One region of the Afipia carboxidovorans OM5 genome, then DNA from elsewhere that is predicted to be linked to it. Evidence: predicted binding sites of a transcription regulator. Region 1 holds the regulator's gene; the other holds the start of a gene.
The links. The regulator HrcA, encoded in region 1, represses chaperone genes, less so after heat shock. The targets are predictions, from matches to a motif close to GTTAGCACTCNCNNNNNGNGAGTGCTAAC.

Region 1 (11,326 bases):
GTGCTGGTGCAACTCTCCAACCAGCTTGCGAGCGCAGGCGCCGATCTGAAGCGCGTGCAGCTTCTCGGCACCGGACTGTGGGACAATCCGAAGGTGTTTGCCGATCCGCGTCTACAGGGCGGTTATTACGCCGCGCCCGATCCGTCGGGATATCGTGCGTTCGCCAAGCGCTATCGCGGCAAATACGGGCAGGACCCGGTGCGCACCGCAACGCTTGCCTACGACGCGGTGGCGCTCGTTGCCGCGCTGTCGCGTGTTTCCTCCGGCGGGCCACGCTTCTCCGCCGATGTGCTGACGAATGCGTCGGGCTTCACCGGCATCGACGGGCTGTTTCGGTTTCGCAGCAACGGCACCAACGAGCGCGGCCTTGCGGTGCTGCGCGCGGCGCCGGGCGGTGGGCAGATCGCCTCCGCCTCGCCGAAGAGCTTTGGGGCGTAGGCAGCTCCCTGTTCTCTGTCATGGCCGGGCTTGTCCCGGCCATCCACGCCTTAAGTGAGTATGAAGAAGACGTGGATGCCCGGCACGAGGCCGGACATGACGAATAGAGAGCATCGTTACGCCGCGAGGTCGGCGACCACGGCGTCGAGCAGCGGGAAGCCTGCCTGCGTCACCCGCAGCCGGCCATTGATATCCATCACGATCGCGCCGTCGTTCTTCAATGCAGCAATGCGATGCGGATCGAGCGGGCGTCCGGCGAGCGTTTCATAGCGCTGCGGGTCGATACCCTCGGCGAGCCGCAGGCCCATTAGCAGAAACTCGTCGGCGCGCTGCTCGCTATCGAGCAGGTCATCGGTGATGAGGCCGTGGCCTTCTTCTTCGACGCGCGACAGCCAAACCTCCGGCCGCTTCTCGGTCGCGATCGCATGGCGAATGCCGTCGATGTCGAGCCGCCCGTGCGCGCCGGGCCCGATACCGGCATATTCCTGCCCGCGCCAGTAGACGAGGTTGTGGCGGCATTCCGCGCCCGGCCGGGCGTGATTGGAAATCTCGTAAGCGGGAAGATTGTTCGCCGCGCAGATTTCCTGCGTGACGTCATAGAGCGCGCGCGCAAGGTCTTCGTTCGGCGTCTTCAACTTGCCGGCGCGGTGCAGGCCGAAGAACGGCGTGCCTTCCTCGATGGTGAGCTGATAGAGCGACAGATGCTCGGCTGCTTCCGCGATGGCGCGATGAAGCTCGCCCGCCCATGCCTGCACGCCCTGGTCCGGGCGTGCGTAGATGAGGTCGAACGAATAGCGCTTGAACGCGCGGCGTGCGATCGCCACCGCATCAAGGGCTTCACGCGCGGTGTGCAAGCGTCCCAGCGCTTTCAGCGATTGATCGTCGAGCGCCTGCACGCCGAGCGAGACGCGGTTGACGCCCGCTGCGCGATAGCCGGCAAAGCGCGTCGCCTCGACGCTCGTCGGGTTGGCCTCGAGCGTGACCTCAACGCTCTTATCGACGCTCCAGTGCTGCGCGATGGCGTCGAGGATCGTGGCGACCGTCTGCGGCTTCATCAAGGACGGCGTGCCGCCGCCGAGAAAGATCGAGGTGACGGTGCGGTCCGGCGCGCGAGCCGCAGTGGTTGCGATCTCGCGCACAAAGGCGCGGGCAAACCGTTCTTCATCAATCGCGGCGTGGCGGACGTGGCTGTTGAAGTCGCAATACGGGCACTTAGACAGGCAGAAGGGCCAGTGCACATAAACGCCGAAAGCATTGTGGGCGTCAGCGCGCAAGGCAGATCTCCGCGAGCTTCACGAAAGCCTTCGCGCGATGCGACAGGCCCATGCCGTGCGGCGGCAGGCCGTGCTTCTCGATACTTGTCATTTCACCGAAGGTACGCCCGTGCCCATCGGGGAGGAAAGCGGGATCGTAGCCAAAGCCAGCCGTGCCGCGCGGCGGCCACACCATCTGGCCGTCGACGCGCTCTTCCACTTCCTCCACATGCCCGTCGGGCCATGCGACGCACAGCGCGGAGACGAAATGCGCCTTGCGCTGCGCGGGCTCGGTCGCGTCGCGCTCCTGCAGCAGCCGCTCGATCTGCGTCATCGCCGCCATGAAATCCTTCGACGGCCCGGCCCATCGTGCCGAATAGATTCCCGGCTGACCTTCGAGCGCATCGACGCACAGGCCGGAATCGTCGGCGAAGGCCGGCAGGCCCGTTGCGTTTGCTGCGGCCGTGGCCTTGATGCGTGCGTTGGCGGCAAACGTCGTGCCGGTTTCCTCGGGCTCATCGAGATTGAGTTCAGCCGCCGACACCGCCTCGATGCCGTAAGGCGCCAGCAGCTCACGCATCTCGGCGAGCTTGCCGGGATTGTGAGTCGCGATTACGAGGCGACCGGTGATGTGGCGGTGGTTGGACATTGAAAGAACCTTGTCATGGCCGGGCTCGTCCCGGCCATCCACGTCTTAAATTTGTTGAGATCATCGAAGACGTGGATGCCCGGCACAAGGCCGGGCATAACGTCCTATTGTGGGTGGTTACGCCATCGCGATCTTTTGCAATTCGACCAGACGGCCGATGCCGTTTTGCGCGAGTGCCATCAGCTGCAGAAATTCCTCCTGCGAGAACGGCGTGCGCTCGGCGGTGCCCTGCACCTCGACGAGGCGGCCGTCGCCGGTCATGACGAAGTTCGCATCGGTCTCGGCTTCTGAATCCTCGGCGTAATCGAGATCGAGTACCGGCGTGCCGTTATAGATGCCGCAGGATATGGCGGCGACATTGTCGCGCAGCACGTTGTCGTTTTTCAGCATGTTGCGTGCCTTCATCCATTGCAGGCAGTCGGCGAGCGCAACCCATGCGCCGGTGATCGACGCTGTGCGGGTGCCGCCATCAGCCTGGATCACGTCGCAGTCGATGGTGATCTGGCGTTCGCCGAGGGCCACGAGATCGACGGTGGTGCGCAGCGAGCGGCCGATCAGGCGCTGGATTTCCACGGTGCGGCCGCTCTGCTTGCCGGCGGAGGCCTCGCGGCGGACGCGTTCATGGGTGGCGCGGGGCAGCATGCCGTATTCGGCAGTGACCCAGCCGCGGCCCTGACCCTTGAGCCACGGCGGCAGCCGCTCCTCCAGCGTCGCGGTGACGAGCACGCGGGTGTCGCCGAATTTCACCATGCAGGAACCTTCGGCGTATTTCACCACGCCGCGTTCGAGCGAGACGGGGCGCAGTTCGTTGGGCGCGCGGCCGCTGGGACGCATATTTTTCTCCGAAAAGCAGGAAAGAACGTGGGCTGCTTTTAGGGGGGCGGGCTTCGCCCGGCAAGGCCGATATCCGTCGCCAAGGCGCTTGTCAGGCGCGGATCGCGGGAACACATTAAGGCGGATTCGATCACGACTTCCTCAGGAGCAATGGTTGTCGCACCACGACCCGAAAGAGGCGCTGATTACGCCCGGCGCCGCGCTGTCGCAGCTCAATGAGCGCTCCCGCGACATTTTTAGGCAAATCGTCGAGAACTATCTCGCAACCGGCGAGCCGGTCGGCTCGCGCAATATCTCGCGGATGATTTCGGTGCCACTGTCGCCGGCGTCCGTGCGTAACGTGATGGCCGATCTCGAACAGCTTGGCCTGATCTATGCGCCACATACCTCGGCCGGCCGGTTGCCGACCGAACTCGGTTTGCGCTTTTTCGTCGATGCGCTGATGCAGGTCGGCGATCTGACGGAAGACGAGCGGCAGTCGATCCAGGCGCAGCTCGCCGCGATCGGCAAGCAGCAGTCGATCGAGGCGACGCTCAGCGATGCGATGATGCGGCTCTCGGGCCTCACGCGCGCCGCCGCAGTGGTGCTGACGGGAAAATCCAATCCACGGCTCAAGCATATCGAATTCGTGCGGCTCGAGCCCGAGCAGGCGCTCGTCGTGCTCGTGTCCGAAGACGGGCAGATCGAGAACCGCGTCCTCGCATTGCCGCCTGGCGTTCCGTCGTCGGCGCTCATCGAGGCCTCGAACTTCCTCAATTCGCGGATTCGCGGCCGCACCTTGAGCGAGGTGCGCGGCGAGCTTGAAGCTGCACTGGCGCAACGCCGCAGTGAACTCGATCAGTTGACGCAGAAGATCATCGCGGCCGGTGTCGCCTCCTGGTCCGGCGGGTCGAGTGACGAACGGCGATTGATTGTGCGCGGCCACGCAAATCTCTTGGAGGACCTTCACGCGATGGAGGATCTGGAGCGCGTGCGGCTTCTGTTCGACGATCTCGAAACAAAGAAGGGCGTCGCCGATCTGCTGGGTCTGGCCGAGCAGGGCGAGGGCGTGCGGATTTTCATCGGCTCGGAGAACAAGCTGTTCTCACTGTCGGGTTCCTCAACCATCACCGCGCCCTATCGCGACAGCTCGGGCCGCATCGTCGGCGTGCTCGGCGTGATCGGGCCGACGCGGCTCAATTATGCGCGCGTGATCCCGATGGTGGACTACGCCGCGCGGATCGTGAGCCAGATGCTCGGCAAGTAAAGCGTGCGGATCGGTATTTGTGGCCCTTCATGAGGGGTCGCCCGCGCTTGATTTTTGCCCGGCAAACGACGATATGGCGAGCAAGAACCTCTTCAATCAGACAGTGGAAGCGTGATGACCGACAACGACGGCCAGAAGGATTTTTCTGAAGCGGCGGCAGAAAATGCGGGCAGCAAGCCCGGTGAGCCGCGCGTGTCGAAGCCCTACATCATGCCCGACGACCCGGAGGAGACCCCCTCCGAAGCGCTCGTCAAGGAAGCGGCGGAAGCCAAGGACCGCATGCTGCGCACGCTGGCGGAGATGGAAAATCTGCGCAAGCGCACCCAGCGCGAGGTGGCTGATGCACGTGCTTATGGCATTGCGGGCTTTGCGCGCGACGTTCTGGAAATCGCCGACAATCTGCAGCGCGCGCTCGATGCCGTGCCTGCGGAGGCGCGGGCCGCGGCCGACCCCGGTCTCACCGCGTTGATTGAGGGTGTTGAGCTCACCGAGCGTTCACTGCATCGCGCGCTTGAGAAGAATGGCGTGAAGAAGCTCGATGCCGCGGGCGAGAAGTTCGATCCGAACATCCATCAGGCGATGTTCGAGGTGCCTGACAATTCGGTGCCGCCCGGCACCGTCGTGCAGGTGATCCAGACCGGCTACATGATCGGAGATCGCGTGCTGCGCCCGGCGCTTGTCGGCGTATCCAAGGCGGAACCGAAGCCCGCCGCCTGACCTGAGACCAAAGCTGTTTTAATTAAACGCTCGGCTGCTATTTGGCGCTGATGCTGTCGCGCACCGTGCGGAAGCGCGTGAAGGCGGTGCCCCACTCGCTTTGCGGTGCACTCGCGACGATGCGCAGCGTCGCCTGTCCTGATCCGAACCGCAGCCACTGCACCACGCGCACCGGAGTATTGTCCGTGCCGGTGACGCCGTCGAGACGCGTCTCGTAGCCGGGTGATCCGTCGATGCGCAATGGCTCGTTGTTCGTCATCTTGACGTCGCGCAGGCCGACGATGTTCGAGGCAAGGTCGCGCGCGAAGCGGCCGCGATCGTCGGGCTGAGCCGGGCCGCCCTGCATGATGCCGACCATGATGTAGGCGGAGCTGTCGAGCTTTGCGTCATCGTCGCCATCGCTGAGCAACACTGCCGAGCGCGGCGCGATGGTGCGCACGTGCTTGAAGCCTGCAAGATCGCCGATCTTGAATCCGAGCTGGGCGAGTTGTTCGTCGACCGGCACTTCGGGGCGTGTGACCGCGGTTGCGAGCATCTTGCGGATGTTGGCTTCGGAATAAGTCTCGCCCGCCTCGCCGCGAACCTGAACGATGGCATAGCCGGTGAACTTGTTGCCGGGCAGAAGCAGCGTGTAGTTCGCGACCTCGGTGTCGCCTTCCTTGCCGGATTCGGTGATGAGATAGCCCTTGCGCGTGGTGGTCTCGAAGACCTGCGGCTTCGGCGCGCCGACCGGCATGTTCTCCTGCTTGGCGGCGGTTTCGGCTGCTGTGTAAGCGGCCTCCGGAATCTCCGACAGTCCGATCCGCACGCGCTGATCGCCGCTGATGAAGCCGGAAAACTCCTTGGATGGTGTGAGCCCGTCGAGCGGCACGAGGCCGATGCGCACACCTGCCGGGAAAACCGCATCCGCGGCAAGCGCGGGGACGGCCGGGGCGAGAGCGGCGGTGAGCGTCATCAAGGCCGCGGCTGCGGCCCGGCGGAGTGTCTTCCTGGAGATCATCATCATCGCAGGCTCCCTGACGCCCGATTGAGGCGGTTCGATGAAACGCGGGTTCGATAGCAGCTTCCGGCGCGTGCCGACAGGGCGCAGGCGAGGGGTCGGCAGGGGGTCGCGGACAGGGCTTCCCGGATATTAACCGGGCGGCATAAATGCCTCCGAATAACGGCTTTCGTGGTACCCGGTCCTTGCGGCCCCCTGCGCCTCTCCTATATGAGGCGGAGCGTCGCAGGCTTGCGCGCTTGGATTTTCAGGGGGTTGGGTGCGGTGCGCCGACAGGGCCCGACCAATCCGCCGCAAAAAGAAGGATAGAGGGACGATGGGAAAGGTCATTGGGATCGATCTCGGCACCACCAATTCGTGCGTGGCCGTGATGGACGGCAAATCGCCGCGAGTTATTGAGAATGCTGAGGGCATGCGCACGACGCCTTCCATCGTTGCGCTCACCGACGACGACGAACGCCTCGTCGGCCAACCTGCCAAGCGGCAGGCGGTCACCAATCCGGAAAAGACCATTTTCGCCGTGAAGCGCCTGATCGGCCGCCGCTACGACGATCCGACCGTTGCGAAGGACAAGGACCTCGTCCCCTACAAGATCGTCAAGGCGTCGAATGGCGATGCCTGGGTCGAGGCCGACGGCAAAATCTATTCGCCCTCGCAGATCTCCGCCTTCATCCTGCAGAAGATGAAGGAGACCGCGGAAGCTCACCTCGGCCAGAAGGTCGACCAAGCCGTCATCACCGTTCCCGCTTATTTCAACGACGCCCAGCGCCAGGCCACCAAAGACGCCGGCAAGATTGCCGGCCTTGAAGTGCTGCGCATCATCAACGAGCCGACGGCGGCTGCGCTCGCTTATGGTCTCGACAAGGCCAAACAGGGCACCATCGCGGTCTACGACCTTGGCGGAGGCACCTTCGACGTCTCGGTTCTCGAGATCGGCGACGGCGTGTTCGAGGTGAAGTCGACGAACGGCGACACCTTCCTCGGCGGCGAAGACTTCGATATGCGCCTCGTCGGCTACCTCGCCGATGAATTCCAGAAGGAGCAGGGCATCAACCTGCGCAACGACAAGCTCGCGCTGCAGCGTCTCAAGGAAGCTGCGGAGAAGGCGAAGATCGAGCTGTCGTCAACGACCCAGACCGAAATCAACCTGCCGTTCATCACCGCCGATGCCTCGGGTCCGAAGCATCTGACGATGAAGCTCACCCGCGCCAAGTTCGAGGCGCTGGTCGATGACCTCGTGCAGAAGACCATCGAGCCGTGCCGCAAGGCGCTGAAGGATGCGGGCCTCTCGGCCGGTGAAATCAGCGAAGTGGTGCTGGTCGGCGGCATGACCCGCATGCCGAAGATTCAGGAAGTGGTGAAGCAGTTCTTTGGCAAGGAGCCGCACAAGGGCGTCAACCCCGACGAGGTGGTGGCGATCGGCGCTGCGATTCAGGCCGGCGTGCTGCAGGGCGACGTCAAGGACGTGCTGCTGCTCGACGTGACGCCGCTCTCGCTTGGCATCGAGACGCTGGGCGGCGTGTTCACCCGCATCATCGAGCGTAACACCACGATCCCGACCAAGAAGAGCCAGGTGTTCTCGACCGCGGAAGACAATCAGAACGCGGTGACGATCCGCGTCTTCCAGGGCGAGCGCGAGATGGCGGCCGACAACAAGGCGCTCGGCCAGTTCGACCTGATGGGCATTCCGCCGGCACCGCGCGGCATGCCGCAGATCGAAGTCACCTTCGACATCGACGCGAACGGCATCGTCAACGTCTCGGCGAAGGACAAGGCGACCGGCAAGGAACAGCAGATCCGCATCCAGGCCTCCGGCGGTCTCTCCGAATCCGAGATCGAGAAGATGGTCAAGGAAGCGGAGGCGAATGCCGCCGAGGACAAGAAGCGCCGCGAGGCGGTCGACGCCAAGAACCACGCCGATGCGCTGGTGCACTCCACCGAGAAGGCGCTTGCCGAGCACGGCTCAAAGGTCGGCGAGGGCGAGCGCAAGGCGATCGAGGACGCGCTGGCCGATCTGAAGGAAGCCCTGAAGGGCGACGATTCGGAGGCCATCAAGGCGAAGTCCAACACGCTGGCGCAGGCTTCGATGAAGCTCGGCGAGGCGATGTATCAGCAGCAGGCCGAGGGCGATGCAGCCCGCGACGCTGCGCAGGACGCCGCCAAGGACGATGTCGTCGATGCGGAATTCACCGAGGTCGACGACGACAAGAACGACAAGAAGTCGGCGTAAGGGTTCAAGATCATGGCCCCTCATCCTTGAGAAGCGCACAGCGTTTCAACGAGGATGAGGGGCTTCATGCTTTGACCATGCGCCGGAGCTCCTGAAAGCGCGGCCTTCGAGGCACGCGTGGAGATCCGGAAGACGATGGGGCAGACGTAAAGGATGGCAACCAAAACCTGCTACTACGAGACCCTCGAAGTCTCGCGCGAAGTCGACGAGGCCGGTCTCAAATCCGCTTTTCGCAAGCTCGCGATGAAATGGCACCCGGACAAGAATCCGGGCAATCCGGCCTGCGAGCACAAGTTCAAGGAAATCTCCGAGGCCTACGAGGTCTTGAAGGACAGCCAGAAGCGCGCGGCCTATGACCGCTTCGGCCACGCGGCCTTCGAGCAGGGCGGCATGGGTGGCGGTCCGGGTTTCGGCGCCGACTTCGGCTCGGCGTTCTCCGACATTTTCGAAGGCATTTTCGGCATGGCCGGCCGCGGGCGCGGCGGCGGTCGCGAGCGCGGCGCGGACCTGCGCTACAACATGGAAATCACGCTCGAGGAAGCCTTCCACGGCAAGACCGCGCAGATCAACATTCCGGTCGCGGTGGCCTGCGAGGCCTGTTCGGGCACAGGCGCCAAGCCCGGCACCAAACCGAAAGTCTGCGCGACCTGCGGCGGCGCCGGTCGCGTGCGCCAGGCTCAGGGCTTCTTCACGCTGGAGCGCACCTGTCCGAGCTGCCATGGCCGCGGCCAGAGCATCGACACGCCGTGCCCGGCCTGTTCGGGTCAGGGCCGGGTGCAGAAGGAACGTTCGCTGTCGGTTAACATTCCGGCCGGCGTCGAGGACGGCACCCGCATCCGCCTCGGCGGCGAGGGCGAGGCCGGCGTCCAGGGCGGCCCCTCCGGCGACCTCTATATTTTCCTGTCCGTGGGCTCCCACCCGCTGTTCCAGCGCGACGGCGCCGACCTGCACTGCCGGGTGCCGATCTCGATGGTGACGGCGGCGATCGGCGGCGAGTTTGAGGTGCCGGTGATCGACGGTGGCAAGTCGCGGGTCAAGGTACCGAGCGGAACCCAGTCCGGCCGCCGCTTCCGCATTGCCGGCAAGGGTATGCCGGTGCTGCGCTCGCGCCAGACAGGCGATATGTATGTGCAGGTTGTGGTCGAAACCCCACAGAACCTCACGAAAAAGCAGAAGGAACTGCTGGCGGAGTTCGAAAAATTGTCCTCCGGTGAAACCCAGCCGGAGGCGGCGGGTTTCTTCAAGGCGGTCAAGGATTTCTTCGGCGCAGGCGCGGGAACCGCCTGAGCCGGAACTTGACCGCGTCAGTTTGCCTCTGTACGTCTCTGTGAAGAAAAAATTGAAAGGGCCCGGGTTCGCCGGGCCGTCGCTGGTACCCCCGCCATGACCTTCGAGTCCGCGCGCGTCCTCAAGAAACCTCTTCGGCTTGACGACGAGGTTCGCTTTCTCCGCTCGTGGATCGAAAAGCCGCTGCACATGGGCGCGGTGATGCCGTCCGGCCGGATGCTCGCCCGCACGATGGCGAGCTACGTCGACACCGAGACAGAGGCCCCTGTCATCGAACTTGGTCCCGGCACCGGGGCGATCACCGACGCGCTGGTGGCCCATGGTGTCGATCAGAAGCGCCTGATCCTCGTCGAGTTCAATCCCGGTTTCTGCGCGCTGCTGCGCGAACGCTATCCGCAGGCGACCGTTGTGCAAGGCGATGCCTATCACCTCGACAAGACGCTTGCCGAAATTGCCCAGCCCGCCGCGGCGGTCGTCTCGGGCCTGCCGCTCGTCACCAAGCCGATGCTCACCCGGCTGCGGCTGATGCGCGAAGCCTTTATGAAGTTGATCCCCGGCGCGCCCTTTGTGCAGTTCACCTATTCGGTCGTGCCGCCGATTCCGAAATCGCTGCCCGGCATTCTGACCGAAGCCTCCGAGCGCATCTGGATGAACGTGCCACCGGCCCGCGTCTGGGTCTATCGCAAGGCATGACGCCGCCGCGCCGGCGCACGAACGGCGCCTCTGACGCAGCATCGCGGTGCGCGCATCGCAGGCACCTTCCCCCGTTTCCGAAACCGCTTTCAGGCTTTTGCGCATGGCGGCCGTGAAAATCCTCGTCATCCCGGGTTCTGCGCGCGAGAGCGCTGCCGATGTGCGGCTGGCTGCGGCGCTGGTGAAAGAGATCGCGCTTGCCGACCATGAGGCGACGCGGATTTCGCTGACGGATTTTCCGCTGCCGCTTCACGATGACAGTGAGAGCAAAACACCGCCTGCCGCGATCGATCTCAAGCGCATGATCGGCGCGCATCATGCGGTGCTGCTGGTGACGATGGAGCGGCTTGCGCTGCCGTCGCCGCTTCTTCTCAACGCGCTCAACTGGCTCGCTGTGACGCGTGAGCGAAGCGAAGAGCCGCTGCAGGTGTTTCGCGGCAAGCCGCTGGCGGTTGCATCTGTCTCGGAGCGCGCGGATGGCATCTATGCCGCGCTTTCGCTGCGGCAGATGCTGACCGCTGGTTTCAATGCGAATGTGATCGCGCCGCAACTCGTGGTCGCCCGCGGGCACGAGGCCTTCGATCGGATGGATCGCCTGCAGGATGATAATGAACTCGCCGCGATGCAGGCGATGGTGCGTGCATTGATCGATGCCGCGCAACGAACGATGTGAGGAGATGACGTGACGCAGACCCCGACCAATCCGCGCGAGCGGCTCATCGTGGCGCTTGACGTGCCGGACGTTGCGCAGGCCTCAAAACTTGTCGCCACGCTCGACGACAGCGTTCTCTTCTACAAGATCGGTTATCAGCTCGCTTACGCCGGCGGGCTTTCGATGGCGCAGGATCTGATCGGTGCCGGCAAGAAGGTGTTCATCGACCTCAAGCTGCACGACATCGGCAACACCGTCGCGAGCGGCGTGGCCAGCATTGCAAAGCTCGGCGCCACCTTCCTTACCGTGCATGCCTATCCGCAGACG
Region 2 (11,326 bases), 770 kb from region 1:
GGCAGTGCCGCCGCGCGCAGGCGTCCTCCCGTCTTGGCAACCCCAAGGCAATCCTGCTCGACACGCTGAGCACGACCTTCCGCAAGCGCTGTGCCGCGAGCGGGCTTCCCACCAACACGGCGTTTGCGGGTGCCTATGATTTTCGCAAGCTGCCGGATTTCGGCTCGCTGATGCGCAGCTTCCTCGCCTCGCTGCCGGAGGGCGGGCTTGTGATGTGCCACCCCGGTTTCGTCGATGACACCTTGCGGGCGCTCGACCCGTTGACCGACCAGCGCGCGCGCGAACACGCCTATCTCGCCAGTGAGGATTTTCCCCGGCTGCTGGCCGAGCTTCAGGTCAGCCTCGCGAAAGCGTGAGGGCGCTTTGCCGCAGGCAACTTGCCACCTTGGCGAAATTTAATCTGCCGTCCCGCTTACCCCGATCCAAAACCCGCCTAGATCGTTCCTAGAATCATCCGCCTAAACGTGGAGAGGACGACCATGACCCCGCAAGAGCGCCAGTTGATCGACGACCTGTTCGGCCGGCTCGAAAAGCTTGAAGCCAACCCGCGCGAGCCCGAGGCCGAAGCTGCGATCGCGCAGGGCCTGCGCCGCGCGCCGCACGCGGTTTACGCGCTGGTGCAGACCGTCCTCCTGCAGGACGAGGCGCTGCGCCATGCCACCACGCGGATCGAGCAGCTCGAGGCCGGGCAGCATCCGGAGAAGGAAGGCAGCTTCCTTGATTCGCTGCGCGACACGCTGTTCGGCGGCGGACAGGCGTCGCAAGGTTACGCGCAGGGCTCTACGCAAGGCGGTTCAGTGCCGAACGTGCCGCCCGGCACCGCGCGCCCGTCATGGAACACTGGACAGGTGCTCGGCAATCAAGGGCTTGGCGGTGACGCGCCTGGCCGTCGCGACGCTTTCCCCGATCCGCGCGCGGCACAAGGCTACGGCACGCCGCAAAGCGGCGGCGGCGGTTCGTCGTTCCTCGGCACCGCGGCGGCGGCCGCGGCCGGCATGATCGGCGGCTCGCTTCTGATGAACAGCCTTCGCGGCCTTGGCGGCGGCAGCCAGCAGCAGAGCTTCGGCAACACCGGTTCACCCTGGAGCGGTGGCAGCAGCAACGATGCGCTCGCACGCGATGCCGGCATCAACGATATCGGCAAGACCCAGCACGGCGGCGTCGAGGATCGCCGTAACGAGCATGCGGCCTATGACGACGCATCGTCGGACTACGATGACGACGATTATGATGACGACGACGATTTCGACGATGGCGATTTCGGCAGCGATCCGTCCGACTTCGCGTAACGCAATCGACATTGAAAACGAAAACGGCCGTTGCGACAGCGGCCGTTTTTATGTGCGCGAGAACAAAGATTCTCGATTTTTATTTTGACGCGTTTTCTTTAAGCGAACCGGTTCCCGCTTCGCTTAAAACCGCTTTAGAGCACCACCACGCGAGCACCGACCTTGACGCGGCCGTAGAGATCGATGACGTCCTCATTGCGCATGCGGATGCAGCCCGAGGAGACGTTAGTGCCGATCGTCCAAGGCTCGTTCGAGCCGTGGATACGATAGAGCGACGATCCGAGATACATTGCGCGGGCGCCGAGCGGATTGTCCGGCCCGCCTTCCATGTGACGCGGCAGATCGGGGCGACGTTTCAGCATTTCCGCGGGCGGGGTCCAGTCCGGCCACTCGCGCTTGGCGGTGATGGTTTTCACACCCGCCCAGGTGAAGCCCGGTTTGCCGACGCCGACGCCGTAGCGCAGCGCCTGGCCGTTGCCCTGCACGAGATAGAGAAACTTGTTCGGCGTATCGATCACCAGCGTGCCGGCCGATTCCTTGCCGTTGTAATCGACCACCTGCTTCTCATAACGCGGGTCGAACCCCGGCTGCGCCGCTTCAACGCCGCGCTCGCGATAGCCGCGCGTCTGCGGCGCGTAAGCGTCCTGTGGCGCATAGGCCCCCTGCGGGGGTTCACGATAGGCCGGCTCGGGCTGCGATCCGCCGCCGAACAGGAACTGGATGAAGCCGCCGCCGAGATTGCCATTGTCACGATAGGAATCGCGATAGGCAACGTCGCGGGCTTGCGGGGCGTAATCGGATTGCGAGGCGTAGACGACGTGAGGATGGCCGTCCTGCGCGAGTGCGGAAAAGCTCGTGCCGATCAGGCACGCGCCGGCAACAAGGGCGAAGCGGATTTTTGCAGGCATCGACGTACTCTGTACTGTTCGTCAGGACTAAGCGCAGCGAACCGCGCTGCCTTCGCGAGCTAACAGGACAACCGCGGAAGTTTTGGTAAACGCGACGGGCCCTCGGATTCACCATGTCGCGCGGGTGCCCGCGTTGTTGCGAACAGCGTTTATTTTCGATGAAGATCGCGCCCTCATGGTTAATCGCCGTTGAGCATGTTTGCAGGATTTCGGAACCCGTGCGGTGCGCATGAACCGGGCGTTAAATGCCCGCGCGTTACATGCCTGCGCATTGAGGTTGAGGAAGAATTCCATGAATGCTCAGCGCAAACGTTTTCGTATCGAGGAATTGCAGTTCGGCTCCCTGCCGGATTTGAACGACACTGCCAGCACCGACCAGATGCACGAGCGCATCATGACGGAGTTGCGCATCATCCGCGAACAGATGGGACGCATCGCCCCCCGCTCAGGCGGACAGGCCGAGCGGGAAGCCGCCGCGCAGGACGACGCCCACGCCAAGGCCGCGCTTGAATCCTATCGTGCGCAGATCGCCCAGTGCGAGAAGCTCAAGGTCGAACTCGATCTCATCCACGAGGCGATCAATCGCACCAAGGAAGAAATCGCCGTCCTCCACGGCACCAGCTTCAACGGCGACGAAATGTCGAGGGTGACGGGCGAGCTTGGCGCCATCGTCGGCGGTACCGAGGAAGCGACCGACCAGATTCTCGCAGCGGCGGAGGCGATCGACCAGGCGGCGAGCGCGCTTGCCAAGGGTCCTTCGGCCGACCAGCAGGAGCGCATGGTCGCCGACATTTCCGAGCGCGTCATCAGCATCTTCGAGGCCTGCAACTTCCAGGACCTCACCGGCCAGCGCATCAACAAGGTGATGAACACGATGAAGTTCATCGAGCATCACATCAACGTCATGATGGAAATCTGGGGCGGCGTCGACGCCATCAAGGTTCACGCCCCGGCCATTCTCGATACCCGCGAGGGCGACGCGCGCCTGCTCAATGGCCCGAAGCTCGACGGCGACGAGGGTCACGCCTCGCAGAACGATATCGACGCGATGTTCAATTAAACACCGCGCTCGTCAACTTGCTCCCACGCCCCCGCTTCGCCGGGGGCGTTTTTTTATCGAGGGTCACACCCGCCGCAGCAGCGCGAAGCAGACCAGCGCCGTCGCGGACGTCGCAATCATGATGTCGAGCGCAACCTGATCCGACCAGCGGTCGATGATGAAGGCGAGAACGAATGGCGCGAGGGCCTGCAGGATCTGCGCGGGTCGCGAGATGCGGCCCACCACGCGGCCGTAACCGAACGCGCCGAAGGTCGCGAGCGGCAACGCGCCGCGGGCGATCGTCACCACGCCATTCCCCGCTCCGAACAGAATGGCGAAACACATCGCGGGCAGCGGCGCGATGCCGGCGATGGCGAGCACCGCGAAAGCAAGCACCATCGTCCCCATCGAGACGCGTGCGACCCAGATCGGATGCATCCGTCCCCTACTCGCGAAATCGGCAAACCGCGCCAGAACCTGCGCGGGCCCGAACATCGCGCCGATCATCACCGCGGTGCCGGCATCGATGCCACCGCGCTGCAGGATCGGCAGGAGATGTGTGGTCGCGCCCGACATGACGAACGAATGCCCGGCAAAGCCCGCCGCCATCAGGATGAACGGCAGCCCGTGCGGCGGAATGAACCGCGCCTTCGCCGGCGGCGCATCCGTCACGGCCACAGGCGCCTTCTGCACCGGGGCTTTGCGCCGCGGTAGCGCGAACCAGTACAGCGGCGCGATCAGGAACGTGAACACCGCCGCCCAGGTGTAATAGACGCTCTGCCAGCCGAAATTCTCGATCAGGAAATGCATCAGCGGCCATCCCGCCGTCGAGGCGAGGCCACCGGCGAAGGTGATGATGGTGATCGGCCCGCGCGAGGCCATCCCGTAGATTCGCGTCAACGTGGTGAAGGCGGGGTCATACAGGCAGCAGGCGGTAGCAACGCCGATCAGGAGCCAGGAGATCAGATAGACCGGATAGTTCGGCGCGAGCGGCAGCAGCACGAGGCCGAGCGCGCCGATCAGCGCGCCGCCCGCCATCACCGGATTACCACCGTACCGATCGATCAGGCCGCAGGCATAAGGCGCGCACAGCCCGGAGGTGCCGAGCGCGATCGAAAATCCGGAGAGCGCAAGCGCGAGCGACCAGCCGTGCGCCTCGGCGATATAGGTCATGGTGAGGGCGGGCGGATAGAACAGTGCCGCCCATCCCAGAATCATGGTGACGCACAGTACCGCTACCGCGCGATGGGGCCCTGCGATCAGCGCAGCCGGTCCGGCAAGAATTCTCATGTTGCTAGTGTGGTGGTTCAGAAGTTCGCGATAGAAGGTGCTGCAAGTGGGGCGAACTTCGAATTCGGGACACTGGCATGATGTCAGGATTCGCGGATTAAAGAAGTGCCGCCCGCGCAGCCGGTTTTAATTTTCTATGCGCGCGGCGCGCAGCGCACATAAACCATCGTACCGTAGCGTGTCGCAGCATCCGGATCGAGGAAGCGGGTGGTCAGCACGCGGCCGTCGAAGGACAGAATCTCACGATCCTGCGGGCTGCCGACCGGGCCTTCGGGGCCGATATAATTCTTGCCGCTCTCGCTGCCCTTGAGGCGCAGCTCCTGCGGCGTCGCTTCGTCGGCGAGATGCATGATGACACCGCCGGTCGGACCCTTGCCGATGATGTAGGGCTGGCGGCACTGGCCGCGCGCGGCGTTCTCGGTCCGCGCCCGGTCTTCCGGCTTGTGGTAGGCGGCAAGGCCCCAGCGGCCGACCAGTTCGTCGGACCGGATGGATGAGGGGATTTCGCGCGGCGCGGGCGGTTCCTGAGCCGTCGGCGTGTTACCGTTCAGGCTGAAACTGCTGCAACCACCCATCAAGGCGGCAAGAAGCGAAACGGCTGCCAATGTCGGGACGGTGCGCAGACTGACCATGAATTCTCCTACCCGCATGTCATGAACCACGTTTGCCGGCATGGCAAGCAACGACGCCCCCAATGGGACCCCGAGGGGACCCGGCGGCTTTTCAACGTGGGATCGATCAAGCATCGTATCATGACGTCACCAAGGTCTTAACCTTCGGCGTTATGCATCAGCCACGTTGCTTGACAGGGCTTCCGCCAGCCCATATTTCCCGTCCGCAACCCCTTTAGCACTCCCAAATTGGGACTGCTAATCCTCCATGGGCGTCTTCGCCCTCTCGTTCCGAACAAGGCTGCAACCCAAGCTGAAGGACATCACCATGGCCAAGACCACGTTCCGCCCGCTGCACGACCGCGTCGTCGTCAAGCGCCTCGACGCCGAAGAAAAGACCAAGGGCGGCATCATCATCCCCGACACCGCCAAGGAAAAGCCCTCCGAGGGCAAGGTGGTGGCGGTCGGCCCCGGCGGCCGCGACGAGACCGGCAAGCTGATCCCGATCGACCTCAAGGTCGGCGACCGCGTGCTGTTCGGCAAATGGTCGGGCACCGAAGTGAAGCTCGACGGCGAAGACCTCCTCATCATGAAGGAGTCCGACATCATGGGCGTGCTCGCCTAAATCGACTGAGTTCCACCGTCATGCCCGGCTTTATGCCGGGCATCCACGTCTTTTCATCAGTCCAACAACAAGACGTAGATGGCCGGGACAAGCCCGGCCATGACGATCAACAAACCCCCATCAGGAGTTACTCCCCATGGCCAAAGACGTAAAATTCTCTGGCGACGCGCGCGAACGGATGCTGCGCGGCGTCGACACCCTCGCCAACGCGGTGAAGGTCACGCTCGGCCCCAAGGGCCGCAACGTCGTCATCAACAAGAGCTTCGGCGCTCCCCGCATCACCAAGGACGGCGTCACCGTCGCCAAGGAGATCGAGCTCGAGGACAAGTTCGAGAACATGGGCGCGCAGATGGTGCGCGAAGTCGCTTCCAAGACCAACGACACCGCGGGTGACGGCACCACCACCGCGACCGTGCTCGCCCAGGCGATCGTTCGCGAAGGCGCCAAGGCGGTTGCCGCCGGCATGAACCCGATGGACCTCAAGCGCGGCATCGACATCGCCGTCACCGCCGTCATCAAGGACATCGAGAAGCGTGCGAAGCCGGTTGCGGCATCCTCGGAAGTCGCCCAGGTCGGCACCATTTCCGCGAACGGCGACAGCACCATCGGCAAGATGATCGCGCAGGCGATGCAGAAAGTCGGCAACGAGGGCGTCATCACCGTCGAGGAAGCGAAGTCGCTCGACACCGACGTCGATATCGTCGAGGGCATGAAGTTCGACCGCGGCTATCTCTCGCCGTACTTCGTCACCAACGCCGAGAAGATGACGGCCGAGCTCGAGGACGCCTACATCCTCTTGCACGAGAAGAAGCTCTCCGGTCTGCAGGCCATGCTGCCGGTGCTGGAAGCCGTCGTGCAGTCCGGCAAGCCGCTCCTCATCATCGCCGAGGACATCGAGGGCGAAGCGCTCGCGACCCTCGTCGTCAACCGCCTGCGTGGCGGCCTCAAGGTTGCCGCCGTCAAGGCGCCGGGCTTCGGCGATCGTCGCAAGGCGATGCTGGAAGACATCGCGGTGCTGACCGGCGGCCAGGTGATCTCCGACGATCTCGGCATGAAGCTCGAGAACGTCACGCTGAAGCAGCTCGGCCGCGCCAAGAAGGCGGTGATCGACAAGGAGAACACCACCATCGTCAACGGCGCCGGCAAGAAGGCCGACATCGAGGCGCGCGTCAACCAGATCAAGGCGCAGATCGAGGAAACCACCTCGGACTACGACCGTGAGAAGCTGCAGGAGCGCCTTGCCAAGCTCGCCGGCGGCGTCGCGGTGATCCGCGTCGGCGGTGCGACCGAGATCGAGGTCAAGGAGAAGAAGGATCGCGTGGAGGACGCGCTCAACGCCACCCGCGCCGCGGTGCAGGAAGGCATCGTTCCGGGCGGCGGCACCGCTCTCCTTCGCGCCAAGAAGGCAGTCGGCCGCATCAACAACGACAACTCCGACGTGCAGGCCGGCATCAACATCGTGCTGAAGGCGCTGGAAGCTCCGATCCGCCAGATCGCCGAGAACGCCGGTGTCGAGGGCTCGATCGTTGTCGGCAAGATCCTCGACAACAAGACCGAGACCTTCGGCTTCGACGCCCAGAACGAAGAGTATGTCGACATGGTCGCCAAGGGCATCATCGACCCGGCCAAGGTGGTTCGCACTGCGCTGCAGGACGCGGCCTCCGTCGCGGGCCTCCTCGTCACCACCGAGGCGATGGTTGCCGAGCTGCCGAAGGACGCCGCACCGGCGATGCCCGCCGGCGGTGGAATGGGCGGCATGGGTGGAATGGGCGGCATGGGCTTCTGAGCCCGGCCTTCCCTTTCACAATCAATCCGGAAAGCCGCCTTCGGGCGGCTTTTCTTTTGCCTTGCTCGCAGACGTGTCCCGGGCGCGATGCCTGCCGGAACAGCGGCGTTTCCCTTGCCGGGGGTGCACATTCGGCCGAGAAGCGTTTATGGTCCGCGCGCCATCTGCAATCCAATCCCGGCAAGCAGCAGGATACCCATCGATGCGCCTTTCGACCGTGCTCTGTTCAGCGCTTGTCGCCAGTCTTGTCACTTGTCTTGCCGCCACCTCCGCCGGTTTTGCGCAGACCGCCAAGGGAGCCGCGAGCGCCTCGGACAACCGCTACTTCACCGGGCTCGGCGATATCCTGGGCGATCTGCCGGTCGATGCCTTCATTCGAGAGAGCATGGACGGCGGCAAGGTGGTCTCGACTGTGCTCGACGTCTGCTATTCGGCCTCCATCACCTCGGAACGCAAGGATCGCTTTGCCATCGAGTTGAAGCCCGACGGAAAGGCTCTCACCGGCACCGGGCAGACGACGGAAGAGAAGCTGCCGGTCAGCATCAGCCTGACGCGCAAGCCCGAGAACAGGGCCATTACGTTTGAAGGCAAGATCACGATCGGCGACAAGACCTCTGAGGTTCTGTCGACCGACAACACCGAATCCGACCAGCGCGAATTCGATGCCGCACAGGCGATCGACGACAATACCGCCGACATGCCCGCGGACTTCACCGAGCTGTCGCCGCAGTCGCTTGCGGTGAAGGTGAAGCGCGAGAATTTCGCCGACCTGCTGAAGAGCCTGCGCAACGATAATGTCGAACTCACGCTCGACAGCCTCACCACCGATTGCGCGGCACTGCGCAACGGCACGCAGTTCGTCCGCTTCGATGTCGACCCTCAGCGCGCGGAAGCGCTGATTGCGCGGCTGAAGGGTCTGCCGGGCGTGGTCGCAGCCGGCTGGACCACCGGCAGCTACGAGACCGAACGCGCGATCCGCCTGCCCGCCGCGCCCTGGCACAAGGACGGCAAGCTCGACCGCGAGCGCATCGCGACCGCACTCTCCGCCAGCATTTCCAAAATCATGTCGGCACAACCTGCGGGCGCGAAATGGAGCGACACCACGGGCGAACTGACGCTCACCTTCAAACGGCCCAATACGCTCGTGCCCGCGCTCAACCTCACCGACACGCTGGAGCTCTCCGTACTGGTCGGGCCCGACAAGCCCGGCACGACCGAACGGCTGGTGGTCTGGCTCGGCGTGCCCGCCTCGATCACCCGCGACGAGGCTCCGGGGCCGCACCTTAATTTCGCCGACACTTCGCCGGGTGACGACGAGGCGGTCTACACCGATGACGATGGCCTCGTGCGCAGCGTCGCGGCCGATCTCAAGGGCCAGCGCTGGGACGCCGATCAGGCGGCGTGGAAATGATGGCCGCACTTTTTCGCTGCAATACGGTTCAACCTTAAATGCCATACGACATCATTATCGTCGGCGCCGGTCTCGGCGGCCTGACCAGTGGCGCGCTGCTCGCGCGCGCGGGCCGCAAGGTGCTCGTCATCGAGAAGAGCAACTCGGTCGGTGGCGCGGCGTCGAGCTACAAAGTCGGCGACCTGTTCGTCGAAGGCTCGCTGCACGAAACCGGAAACCCGCACGACCCGCGCGACCCCAAGCATGATACGCTGTCGCGCGCGGGTATTCTCGATACGCTGAAGTGGACCCGCGCCGACGCACTTTATGAAGTTCGCGGCGGGCCGCTGTCCGCGCCGCTTCGCGTGCCGGACGATTTCGACGGTGCGCTTGAGGCACTTAGCGAACGCTTTCCCGAGGCGCGCGATGCGATCGCCCGGTTGCTCGACGAGATGAAGCAGATCGCCTCCGCTGCCGGCGCACTGGCGCAGGGCGACGCAGCCTCGCGGCGGCCCGGTGACATCTACAACGCGCTGATGTCGGTCGCGCCTGCGATCCGCGACTGGAAGCTGCCGCTTGCGAAGAAGCTGCAGCAGGCCTTCGGCGACAACGAGGCGCTGAAGTGCGCACTTGCCGCCAACCTCTGCTACTACCACGACGATCCGGCGACGCTGTGGTGGGTGTATTTCGCGATGGCGCAAGGCGGACTGCTGCTCGGCGGCGGACATTATGTCCACGGCGGATCGCAACGGCTCTCGAGCGCACTCGCGCGCGAGATCAAGAAAGCCGGCAGCGAAACCATTCTGCGCCGCGTCGTCACCGGCATCGAGAAGGACGGCGCGCTCTTCCGCGTTCATCACACCGCAAAGGACGGCAGCGACCCGAAGACCGCAGAAGGCACGCGCGTAATCTGCAACGCAGCGCCCGCCTCCGTCGCAGCGCTGCTGCCCGCAAAGCAGGCGAAACCTTTTCTCGCCCCTTATGAATCGCGCGCGAGTTCGATCTCGCTGTTTGCGCTCACGCTCGGGCTTGCGAAGCCGCCGCGCGAGTTCGGCGTCAGCGCCTATTCCACGCAATTGCTGCCGGAATGGATGACGCGGCTCGCGGATTACGCACAGGCAACGACGCTGATGGCCGATGAGCCCGGCGAGAAAATGCCGCCGATAGCGATCGCCGATTATGCCGCGATCGATTCGGGCGTGCCTGCACCGCCTTACGTCCTGTCGGTGATCGCGCCCGACAGTCTTGCGAACTGGGACGGCCTCGACATCGACAGCTACCGCGCCAAGCGTGCGCGCTGGCAGAACGCTATTGTCGCCCATCTCGACCGCCACTTCCCCGGCCTCGCCGCAGCGGTGGTGTCGGCCTCATTCAACACGGCGGTTTCGGTGCGGCGCTATCTCGGCGCACCGGGTGGCGCGGTGTATGGCTTCGCACCCGTTCCGCCGCGCTCGCTGTTCAACGGACCGAAGCGCACACCGATGACGCCGATCGAAGGACTTTACCTTGCCTCGGCCTATGCCGGGTTCGGCGGCTATAGCGGCGTGCTGCAGGCCGCGACCGATTGCGCGGATACGATCCTACGCGAGGCGTAAGCATCGCCTCTCAAGGCTTGCGCGCGCATCAATTGGTGTTGACGTGGAAGCGTAGCGTCGATTGGCCGATCAGCAGCACGGTGTCGCCCTGGCGCTTCCAGTTCGCGACATTGGCAAGATTGGCAAGTAACGCATCATCGGCCTGCGCAAGCTGCGGCGTGCAGACGTCCGCTGTGAGTTGGCCCGGCATGAAGATCACAGTGTCACCTGCCACCGAGAACTGGCCACGGCCGGTCTTGCACCACAAATCGAGCTTCGCCTCGCCATTGTCGCCGACCTCGATGGTCGGGCGACGGCGCGCGCCGGCCATCTGCGGCACATCGAGCGTGACTTCCAGTCCGAACGGAAATTCCTGAGCCTGCGCGGCGTCAGGCATCGCCATCAACGCCGCCATCACGGCCAACATCGCAATTCTCAAATCGGCATCCTCTTCGCATCGCGTGTCTCATCGCCTTCTAGCTGCGAATGGCGGCGATGGCGAGACCCGAGGACGATGCGCACATGACCGCGCGACAGCGTTCAACAAAAAATCCCCGCGGCAAGCCGCGGGGATTTGTATGTCGCAGAGCAACGAGGCTTACTTGATGACCATCGCCGAGAACGGATGGACGTAAGCCTGCAGCATCACGAGAATGCCGACGAGGCAGGCCAGCGTGATCGAGTGCTTGAACACGAAGCGCAGGATCGAGCCTTCGTGCCCGTACCAGTTGGTCGCGGTGGAGGCCACCACGATCGACTGGGCGTCGATCATCTTGCCCATGACACCGCCCGACGAGTTCGCTGCGCTCATCAG

Region 2: a site for HrcA is predicted at 5,372-5,400, ahead of groES (co-chaperone GroES). Genes of this name have one in related genera too.

The regions. Positions count from the first base shown of each region.
Region 1 covers NC_015684.1:123,315-134,640, reverse strand. The annotation lists gene OCA5_RS00610 (penicillin-binding protein activator) at 1-438, shown strand, start outside; gene hemW (radical SAM family heme chaperone HemW) at 555-1,712, opposite strand; gene rdgB (RdgB/HAM1 family non-canonical purine NTP pyrophosphatase) at 1,702-2,340, opposite strand; gene rph (ribonuclease PH) at 2,458-3,174, opposite strand; gene hrcA (heat-inducible transcriptional repressor HrcA) at 3,329-4,420, shown strand; gene grpE (nucleotide exchange factor GrpE) at 4,535-5,137, shown strand; gene OCA5_RS00580 (hypothetical protein) at 5,175-6,143, opposite strand; gene dnaK (molecular chaperone DnaK) at 6,454-8,367, shown strand; gene dnaJ (molecular chaperone DnaJ) at 8,521-9,654, shown strand; gene OCA5_RS00565 (class I SAM-dependent methyltransferase) at 9,751-10,347, shown strand; gene OCA5_RS00560 (NADPH-dependent FMN reductase) at 10,451-11,020, shown strand; gene pyrF (orotidine-5'-phosphate decarboxylase) at 11,030-11,326, shown strand, end outside.
Region 2 covers NC_015684.1:891,922-903,247, reverse strand. The annotation lists gene OCA5_RS04295 (ChbG/HpnK family deacetylase) at 1-356, shown strand, start outside; gene OCA5_RS04290 (DUF2076 domain-containing protein) at 480-1,289, shown strand; gene OCA5_RS04285 (L,D-transpeptidase) at 1,424-2,197, opposite strand; gene OCA5_RS04280 (protein phosphatase CheZ) at 2,490-3,257, shown strand; gene OCA5_RS04275 (MFS transporter) at 3,321-4,526, opposite strand; gene OCA5_RS04270 (hypothetical protein) at 4,661-5,158, opposite strand; gene groES (co-chaperone GroES) at 5,466-5,762, shown strand; gene groL (chaperonin GroEL) at 5,899-7,548, shown strand; gene OCA5_RS04255 (hypothetical protein) at 7,751-8,959, shown strand; gene OCA5_RS04250 (phytoene desaturase family protein) at 8,998-10,533, shown strand; gene OCA5_RS04245 (META domain-containing protein) at 10,562-10,939, opposite strand; gene OCA5_RS04240 (L-lactate permease) at 11,111-11,326, opposite strand, start outside.